2 regions of the Venatoribacter cucullus genome follow, and region 1 is predicted to be linked to the other one. Evidence: riboswitches for the same ligand, from Rfam matches in the RefSeq annotation. Region 1 holds a riboswitch; the other holds the start of a gene.
The links. Region 1 has a riboswitch for thiamine pyrophosphate ahead of thiC (phosphomethylpyrimidine synthase ThiC). Riboswitches for the same ligand answer to the same signal wherever they lie in the genome.

Region 1 (4,132 bases):
AGGCTCTGGCCATTTGTTTGCGGGCAAAACCGGAATCGTCACAAATCAGAACTCGGGTGGTCATGGTCAGCCATCAGAATGTTTGGGTTAGGGTTAAGTTGTAGCTGCCGGCAGCCTGTTGAGCAAATTAACAGCAGTTTGGGCTTCTGGGTTCAGCGCTTGTCGTACACCGCCACTAATTGCCGGCTGAGGGCCAGCAAGGTGCCGTCGGCACTGAAGATCCGCGCTTCGGTGTGGCCATAGCCATGATGCGCCTGACGAATTTCCGCCTCGTACCAGAGCCAGGCATCGGCGGCCAGTGGCTGGGCTAATAAGTGCAGCGGGCTGACCAGTTCAACACTCCAGGTGATGCTGGCGCAAGGTGCCGGCTGACGTAACTTCTGCAGTAATACCGGCGGCCAGGCATCAATTAAGGCCACCAGGTGGGCATTGGTTAAGGGCGCGGAACCATCACTGAAACGCATCCAGCCGTGCAGGTGGTTATCCGCACTGCCACTGAACGGCAGGCCGCCGGCGACGTAAGTGAAATCGATATGGCGGGTAAACTCCGGCGTAACGCCTTTAATGTACGGCAGGGCGGTGCCGCTGCCCGGCTTACCCAGCGGCTGTAATGGGTAAGCCACTTCAACAGCCGATACCCGCTCGCGGCCATAGCAAGCGTTCAGCAGGGTGACCGGCTCATCGTTCTGGATGGCTTCCGCCTGATAAAGGGCCACCGATTTACCCACCCGGCGGGGCTGGGATTGCAGGGTAAAGGGCACGCCGGTCTGCAGTGGCCCGCAGAAGCTGATGCTGAGTGAGCGCAGAATCTGCTCCGCTGAGGCCTGTTGTTCAACCTGCGCCAGTAATAACGCTGCTGACAAACCGCCAAAGGTGGTGCGACCCTGGCCCCAGCTCGGATCGATGCTCAGTTCCTGGTTATGCAGCGCCTGCTGCAGGTAATCATCAAAATTCATAATGTGGTCCGGTTTTTCATTATCCTGCTGGTCAGCCGCTACGTTATCATGATGCGCATAACCAGCGGCAGGCCGGTTTTGCCAAGGGCCGGTGTTGCTGGCATAAAATTCCGGTCTTATGGGCATTGCTGAGCATTAATGTCAATTATGGGCGGCGATGTGGCCATTGCGCCCGGGTTTGCTTCAGGTATAACGGCGGCCCGGTTGCTGTGGCAGCCACAGAAGTAAACCGACTGGTAAGCAATAACAGGCGAGCAATAACAGGTGAGAAACTCATGACGTTATCCGTAAAAACCCGGGCTGAGCGCTTTCTGGCGACCTTGCGTCATTGCCAGCTGCTGGGGCTGACGGTAGAAAAAGCCGAAGAAAATTTGCTGGTAATGCGTCTGCCTTACAGCGACAAAATTGTTGGTAACCCCTTAACCGGTACCGTACATGGTGGCAGTCTGACCACCTTAATGGATACCGCCTGCGGTACCGCGGTATTTTCCAGCCTGCCCGGTTTTGAACTGTGCCCGACGCTGGATCTGCGTATGGATTATATGACCGCGGCCGAACCGGGGAAGAACCTGTTGGCCGAAGCGCGGGTGGTGCGCATTACCCCGAATGTGGTGTTTACCGAATGCCGGGTGACGCAGGAAAGCGATGGTGATCTGATTGCCAAATGTGCCGCAGCGTTTATGCGCATTGGCCCGGAAATGACGCCGCCGGAATTCCGTGCCGCCATTGAACAGGGTGACGTTTTTAAAGGAGCAGCGCTGTGAGTTTTGAACAGATTATTCAGCAGGCGCAGCAGAGTGGTGATTTTAAACCCCTGGTGGCCAGCATTCCCTATGCACAATTAATTGGCCTGGAGTTTCAGCGCTTTGGCCATGATGTGTTATTCACGCTGCCGAAAAACCCCGACAATATCGGTAACCCGATTTTGCCGGCCATTCATGGCGGCGTGATCGGTGGCTTTATGGAACTGTCGGCTTCCCTGCATCTGATGATGACCATGGACACCGGCGCACTGCCGAAAATGATCGACTTTTCGCTGGATTATCTGCGCGCCGGCCGCCATCAGGACACCTTTGCTGAATGTCAGGTGTGGCGCCAGGGTTCGCGGGTGGCCAACGTCGCCATTACCGCCTGGCAAACCGATCGCACCAGTCCTATTGCCACCGCCCGGGCGCATTTTCTGCTGGCCCGTTAATTTTTCGGTTAATGCTTTATTCAAATCTTCTGTGGCCGGGCTTGTTCCCGGCTTTTTTCCGTCTTAGACTGAGTGCCGTTTCTGTCGGGGTGCGTCAGGTGATTATGTTCTGCATAACACCAAGTCGCTGAGATCGCATTGATTATGCGGATCCCGTTGAACCTGATCTGGTTAGTGCCAGCGTAGGGAACAGAAAGGCGGGATTCTCTGCGTCAGCTGTCCGGCTGTGCTGGTTCTGCCTCCTCGTTTTTTCTCCGCTGCCTGCCGTGTTTTTTTCTCCCTGTCGATTGCACCGACAGGACTGCAAAAAGGTACTGAGCATGGGCAAACAACAAAACAGCCACGCCTTGCGTAATTCGCTTTCTGTCACTGAATTATCCCGACAACCCTTTCCGGGGTCGGAAAAAATACACATTCCGGGCAGCCGGCCTGATTTGCAGGTGGCACTGCGTGAAATTCATCTGACGCCGACCCGGCTGGCCAGTGGCGGCGAAGAAATTAATCCGCCACTGCGGGTCTACGATACTTCTGGCCCCTATACCGATCCGGCCGTGCAGATTGATGTGCGTAAGGGCTTACCGGCGTTGCGTCAAAACTGGATTGCCGAACGGGGTGACAGCGAAGCATTGCCGGCGTTCAGTTCCGCTTACGCCCGGCTTCGGGAAATGAATCTGACGCTGGAACCCCTGCGGTTCGATTTAAAGCGCAAGCCGCGCCGGGCGCTACCCGGTAAAAACGTCAGCCAGCTGTGGTATGCCCGTCAGGGGATTATTACGCCGGAAATGGAGTACGTGGCGATCCGCGAAAATCTGGCATTGAGCAGGGCGCAACTGGACGAAGCACAGAAACATCAGCATCCCGGGCTTAGCTTTGGCGCGTCGATTCCAGCGGAAATTACCCCGGAATTTGTACGCAGTGAAATTGCCCGGGGGCGGGCGGTTATCCCTTGTAATATTAATCATCCGGAAACCGAGCCAATGATTATCGGGCGTAATTTCCGTACCAAGGTGAACGCCAATATCGGTAACTCGGCCGTGACGTCTTCCATCGAGGAAGAAGTTGAGAAAATGGTGTGGGCCACTCGTTGGGGGGCCGATACTGTGATGGATCTCTCCACTGGCGACAATATTCACGAAACGCGTGAATGGATTATCCGCAACTCACCGGTACCGATCGGCACTGTGCCGCTGTATCAGGCGCTGGAAAAATGCAATGGCGTGGCCGAAGACCTGACCTGGGAAATTTATCGCGACACCTTAATCGAACAGGCTGAGCAGGGTGTGGATTATTTCACCATTCACGCCGGTGTTCGTCTGGCCTATATTCCGCTGACCGCCAACCGGGTGACGGGTATTGTCAGCCGGGGTGGTTCGATCATGGCGAAATGGTGTCTGGCGCATCATAAAGAAAATTTTCTTTACACCCATTTCGACGACATCTGCAAAATTATGCAAGCCTACGATGTGTGCTTTTCGCTCGGCGATGGGTTGCGTCCGGGGTCCATTGCCGATGCCAACGATGCCGCTCAGTTTGCCGAATTAAAAACCCTCGGCGAGTTAACCAGAATTGCCTGGCAGCACGATGTGCAGACCTTTATTGAAGGGCCGGGCCATGTGCCGATGCATTTGATCAAGGAGAATATGGAACGGCAGCTGGAGCATTGTGCCGAAGCGCCGTTTTATACGCTGGGGCCTTTAACCACGGATATTGCACCGGGTTACGATCACATTACCTCAGGTATCGGCGCGGCATTAATAGGCTGGTACGGCTGCGCCATGCTCTGCTATGTCACCCCCAAAGAGCATCTGGGGCTGCCCAATAAAGACGACGTAAAACAGGGATTAATGGCCTACAAAATTGCTGCCCATGCCGCCGATTTAGCCAAAGGCCATCCGGCGGCGCAGCTGCACGACAATGCCATGTCGAAAGCGCGGTTCGAATTCCGTTGGCAGGATCAGTTTAATCTGGCCCTCGACCCGGA
Region 2 (4,132 bases), 940 kb from region 1:
ACTATCTGCTGGATACGCTGGGTCTGACCGCCGACAAGGTAGAGGAAGCCACCACCAACCTGATCGCCCGCATGGACGATCTGCAGGTACTGGTGCAGATGCTGAATCGTTAACCGCTGTCTGCCGCGCAGCAGAACAACCTGTTGCGCCGCCGGCGTACTGCCGGGGCTGCATGCGCTGTGCTAGAATCGCCGCTCTTTCCGCCGGGGTAACCAGCCCCGGCTGCCAACAAACCGCCCCTGAGGCGGTGTCATAAGAAACTGTCTGCAGGTCACCTTAACCCCCATCCACTGCATGTGGCGGGCCCCGTATTGCCGGTGAGGAGCGAACCATGACACAACCCGGTTTAACCCCGGCGCAGCGCCGTATTTATCGCGCCGCGCTGTATTTGTTTGCCGAAAAAGGCGTTACCCAGGTCAGCGTGCGGGAACTGGCCGAACAGGCCGGCGTGGCCCGCGGCACGGTGTACAACCATGTAGATTCGGTTGAAACCCTGTTCGAGCAGGTGTCCGAAGCCCTGACCCGGGAAATGAACCAGCGCATTGTGCAAAGCTTCCGCCACTGTCACGACAGCGACAGCCGGCTGGCCACCGCTATCCGCCTGTACATTAAACGCGCCCATGAAGAACCGGCCTGGGGACAATTTATCAGCCGCTTTGGCTTTACCAGCCCAGCGTTACGCCGGTTGGGTGCCGGAGCGCCGGTGCAGCTGTTGCTGGACGGCATTCAGCGCGGCCATTATCAGGTGCGCACCGATCAGCTGTCGGGCGTTATCACCATGATCGGCAGCTCGGTGCTGGGGGCGATTTATCTGGTGCGGCAAGGGCTGCGTACCTGGCGCGATGCCGGCAGCGATTGTGCAGAGCTGGTATTGCGCTCGCTGGGCGTCGCGCCGGAACGGGCGCAACAACTGGCGCAGGGAGAATTGCCAGCGCTGCCGGAGCCGCGCTGGCAATAACCTTACTTAACGGCTGTAACGCTCACGCAGCGCCTGAATACGACGCTCCAGCGGCGGGTGGGTGGAGAACAGCGCCGAGAATTTACCCTCACCGCCAATACCGAAAGCCACCAGCTCACCGTTCAGCTCACTGGGCTGATCGTAGGTTTGCTGCAGAGCCGCCAGCGCACTGATCATAGCGGCCGGGCTGACCAGCTCGGCACCGGCCTGATCGGCACGGAACTCACGGCGACGGCTGAACCAGGCGACGATGGTGGACGCCAGAATGCCCAGCACAATTTCCGCCGCAATGGTCGCTACATAGAAGGCAATACCGGGGCTGTCGCTTTCGTTTTTCAGAATGGCGCGGTCAACAAAGTTACCGATGATACGGGCGAAGAACATCACAAAGGCGTTTACCACGCCCTGAATCAGGGTCAGGGTAATCATATCGCCGTTGGCGACGTGGCCGATTTCATGGCCCAGTACCGCCTTCACCTGATCTTTATCCATACGCTGCAGCAAGCCGGTCGACACGGCGACCAGCGCGTTATTGCGGTTCCAGCCGGTGGCAAACGCGTTGGGCGATGCCGAGCTGAAAATACCCACTTCCGGCATACCGATACCGGCCTTTTCCGACAGTTCTTTTACCGTGCTTAACAGCCATTGCTCACCGGCATTATGCGGGCGGTCGATGATCTGCACGTTCATGGATTTCTTCGCCATCCACTTGGACAGGAACAGCGACACCAGCGAGCCGGCCATACCGAACACCAGACAGAACACCATCAGATTGGCCATATCCAGCTGGCCGCCCTGGGCGTGATAACTGCCCACGCCCAGCAGCGACAGCGTAATACTGGCCACCAGCACCACCGCCAGGTTAGTGGCCAGGAATAAAATAATCCGCATCATCTGCGTTACCTCGTTTGTGTGATTCAGGAGTGGGTTTTTTGCCCATTTTTCTGAGTGCAAGAATGGTGATTTTTACGCCATTTTCAAGCGCTTTTATTGTCAGGAAGGGTAATTCCTGCTGCCACTTTCGGCGTGGGTTTCCTTCACCGCAAAAAAGCGTATTATGGCCGCGTCCCAGGGGGTGGCCGGTGCTGTTAAACCCGGCCTGAGATACCAGAGTTGCTGTCGGCCGAATGGCCGCACAACGGTGAACCCCTAGAACCTGATCCGGTTAGTACCGGCGTAGGAATGGGGGCGCAGTCCGGCTGTTATTCCGCGCACAATGCTGCCGAAAAACCGCTGGCTGGGCATCACAATCGAGAGGCGGCGCAGTCCGCCCCTACGCACGTAACCGGGTTTTTCTTTAGTATTTTTTAAGGATTAACCCCAATGAAAAAAACCTCTGCCGCCTTGCTGGCACTGCTCACACCACTGGCCACCCATGCCGCTGACGCCGTCAATCTGGGCACTCAGACCGTAACCGCCGACTTCCGCAACACCGATGTGCAGCAACTGCCCGAAGCCGTTACCGTGGTGGACCGTGAGCAGATCGAAGCCCGTTCGGCCGAGCATCTGGAACAGATTTTAAGCTTTGCTCCCAACGTGAACTTTTCTTCCGGTTCCTCGCGTGGCCGTTATTACCAGATCCGTGGCATTGGTGAACGCAGCCAGTTTATCGACCCGGTGAACCCGTCGGTGGGTTTGCTGATTGATGGCATCGACATGACCGGCCTCGGTGCCGCCGCCACCTTATTCGATGTGCAGCAGGTGGAAATTCTGCGCGGCCCGCAAGGCACCCGCTTTGGTGCCAACGCCCTGGCCGGCATGATCAACATTACCACCGCCGCGCCCACCACAGAGACCGAAGGCTATGTGCGCGGCAAGTTGGGTAATTACAACAGCTACGGCCTCGGCGGTGCCTTATCAGGCAGCCTCAGCCATAACCTGCAGGGCCGCATTGCGGTGCAGGGTTTTCAGTCCGACGGCTACATGGATAACGCGTTCCTGAACCGCGATGACACCCAGAACATCGACGAACAGCTAGTGCGCGCCAAACTGGCCTGGCAACCCGATGCCCTGACCGACATCGGCCTGACCTACCTGTACGCCAATATTAACAACGGTTACGACGCCTTTACCGTGGATAATTCCCGTACCTCGCTGGCCGACGAACCGGGAAAAGACACCCAGGAAACCCATGCCTTAGCGCTCAATTTACAACGCCGGCTGAACAACGCCGTAACGCTGGAAACCACCGTTACCGGCAGCCGCAATGATGCGCTGTACAGCTATGATGATGACTGGGTAAACCCGGGGTATGGCGAACTCTGGGGCGCTGGTTTCGATGAATATCAGCGTGAATTCCGCCGTCACAGCCTGGATGTGCGGTTACTCTCCGGCACTGACGGTCGCCTGTTTAACAACAGCACCGACTGGGCCGTTGGCGCCTATCTGCTGCAACGCGAAGAAGATCTGCAGCGTAACTACAGCTGGGACCCGGCACCTTACCTCAGCGACCTGAACACCGATTCCGTTTCGGTTTACGCCGAACTGCAAACCCAGTTCAGCGCCACTACACGGGTTATTTACGGCATCCGTGCCGAGCAATGGCAAAACGATTTTACCGATAATGCCAACGCGCTGAATCCGGCCGACAATAACATTGCCGAAAATACCGATGAGACGCTGTACGGTGGAAAATTGGTGCTGGAACATCAGCTGCACACCGATCATCTGCTGTATGGCTCCGTCGCGCGCGGCTACAAAGCCGGCGGCATTAATACCGACCCGGATATCAGCGCCGCCCGCCGCACCTTCGATGCGGAATACAACAATACTGCCGAGCTGGGGCTGAAATCGTCCCTGCAGGACGATCGTCTGCAAACCCGCCTGGCACTGTTTTATATTCAGCGCAAAGACCAGCAGGTTAAAAGCTCTTACCCCATTCCGAACTCCAGCAACTTTATGGACTATCTGGCCAACGCCGCCGAAGGCCGTAATTACGGTCTGGAACTGGAAAGTAACTGGCAACTGAGCAACCGCCTGCACTGGGAACTGAGTTACGGTTATCTGAATACGGAATTTGTCGATTACCGTTACACCAACGAAGACGGTGACCTGGTGGATAAAACCGGGCGTTCGCAGGCGCACGCACCGGAACACAGTCTGGCGACTGCGATCACCTGGAACTTCACCAGCGCGCTGGCCTTACGGGTGGAAACTGAAGCCAAATCCGGTTTT

Region 2: linked by a shared signal. The riboswitch ahead of GJQ55_RS12830 (TonB-dependent receptor) and the one ahead of thiC (phosphomethylpyrimidine synthase ThiC) in region 1 are both predicted to bind thiamine pyrophosphate.

What each region holds. Positions count from the first base shown of each region.
Region 1 is NZ_CP046056.1:1,770,898-1,775,029, reverse strand. Features, by position in the region: gene GJQ55_RS08465 (response regulator) at 1-64, opposite strand, end outside; gene GJQ55_RS08460 (acyl-CoA thioesterase) at 153-956, opposite strand; gene GJQ55_RS08455 (PaaI family thioesterase) at 1,232-1,720, shown strand; gene GJQ55_RS08450 (PaaI family thioesterase) at 1,717-2,151, shown strand; TPP riboswitch at 2,227-2,357, shown strand; gene thiC (phosphomethylpyrimidine synthase ThiC) at 2,472-4,132, shown strand, end outside.
Region 2 is NZ_CP046056.1:2,714,380-2,718,511, forward strand. Features, by position in the region: gene GJQ55_RS12815 (HDOD domain-containing protein) at 1-113, shown strand, start outside; gene GJQ55_RS12820 (TetR/AcrR family transcriptional regulator) at 332-958, shown strand; gene htpX (protease HtpX) at 965-1,852, opposite strand; TPP riboswitch at 2,020-2,158, shown strand; gene GJQ55_RS12830 (TonB-dependent receptor) at 2,282-4,132, shown strand, end outside.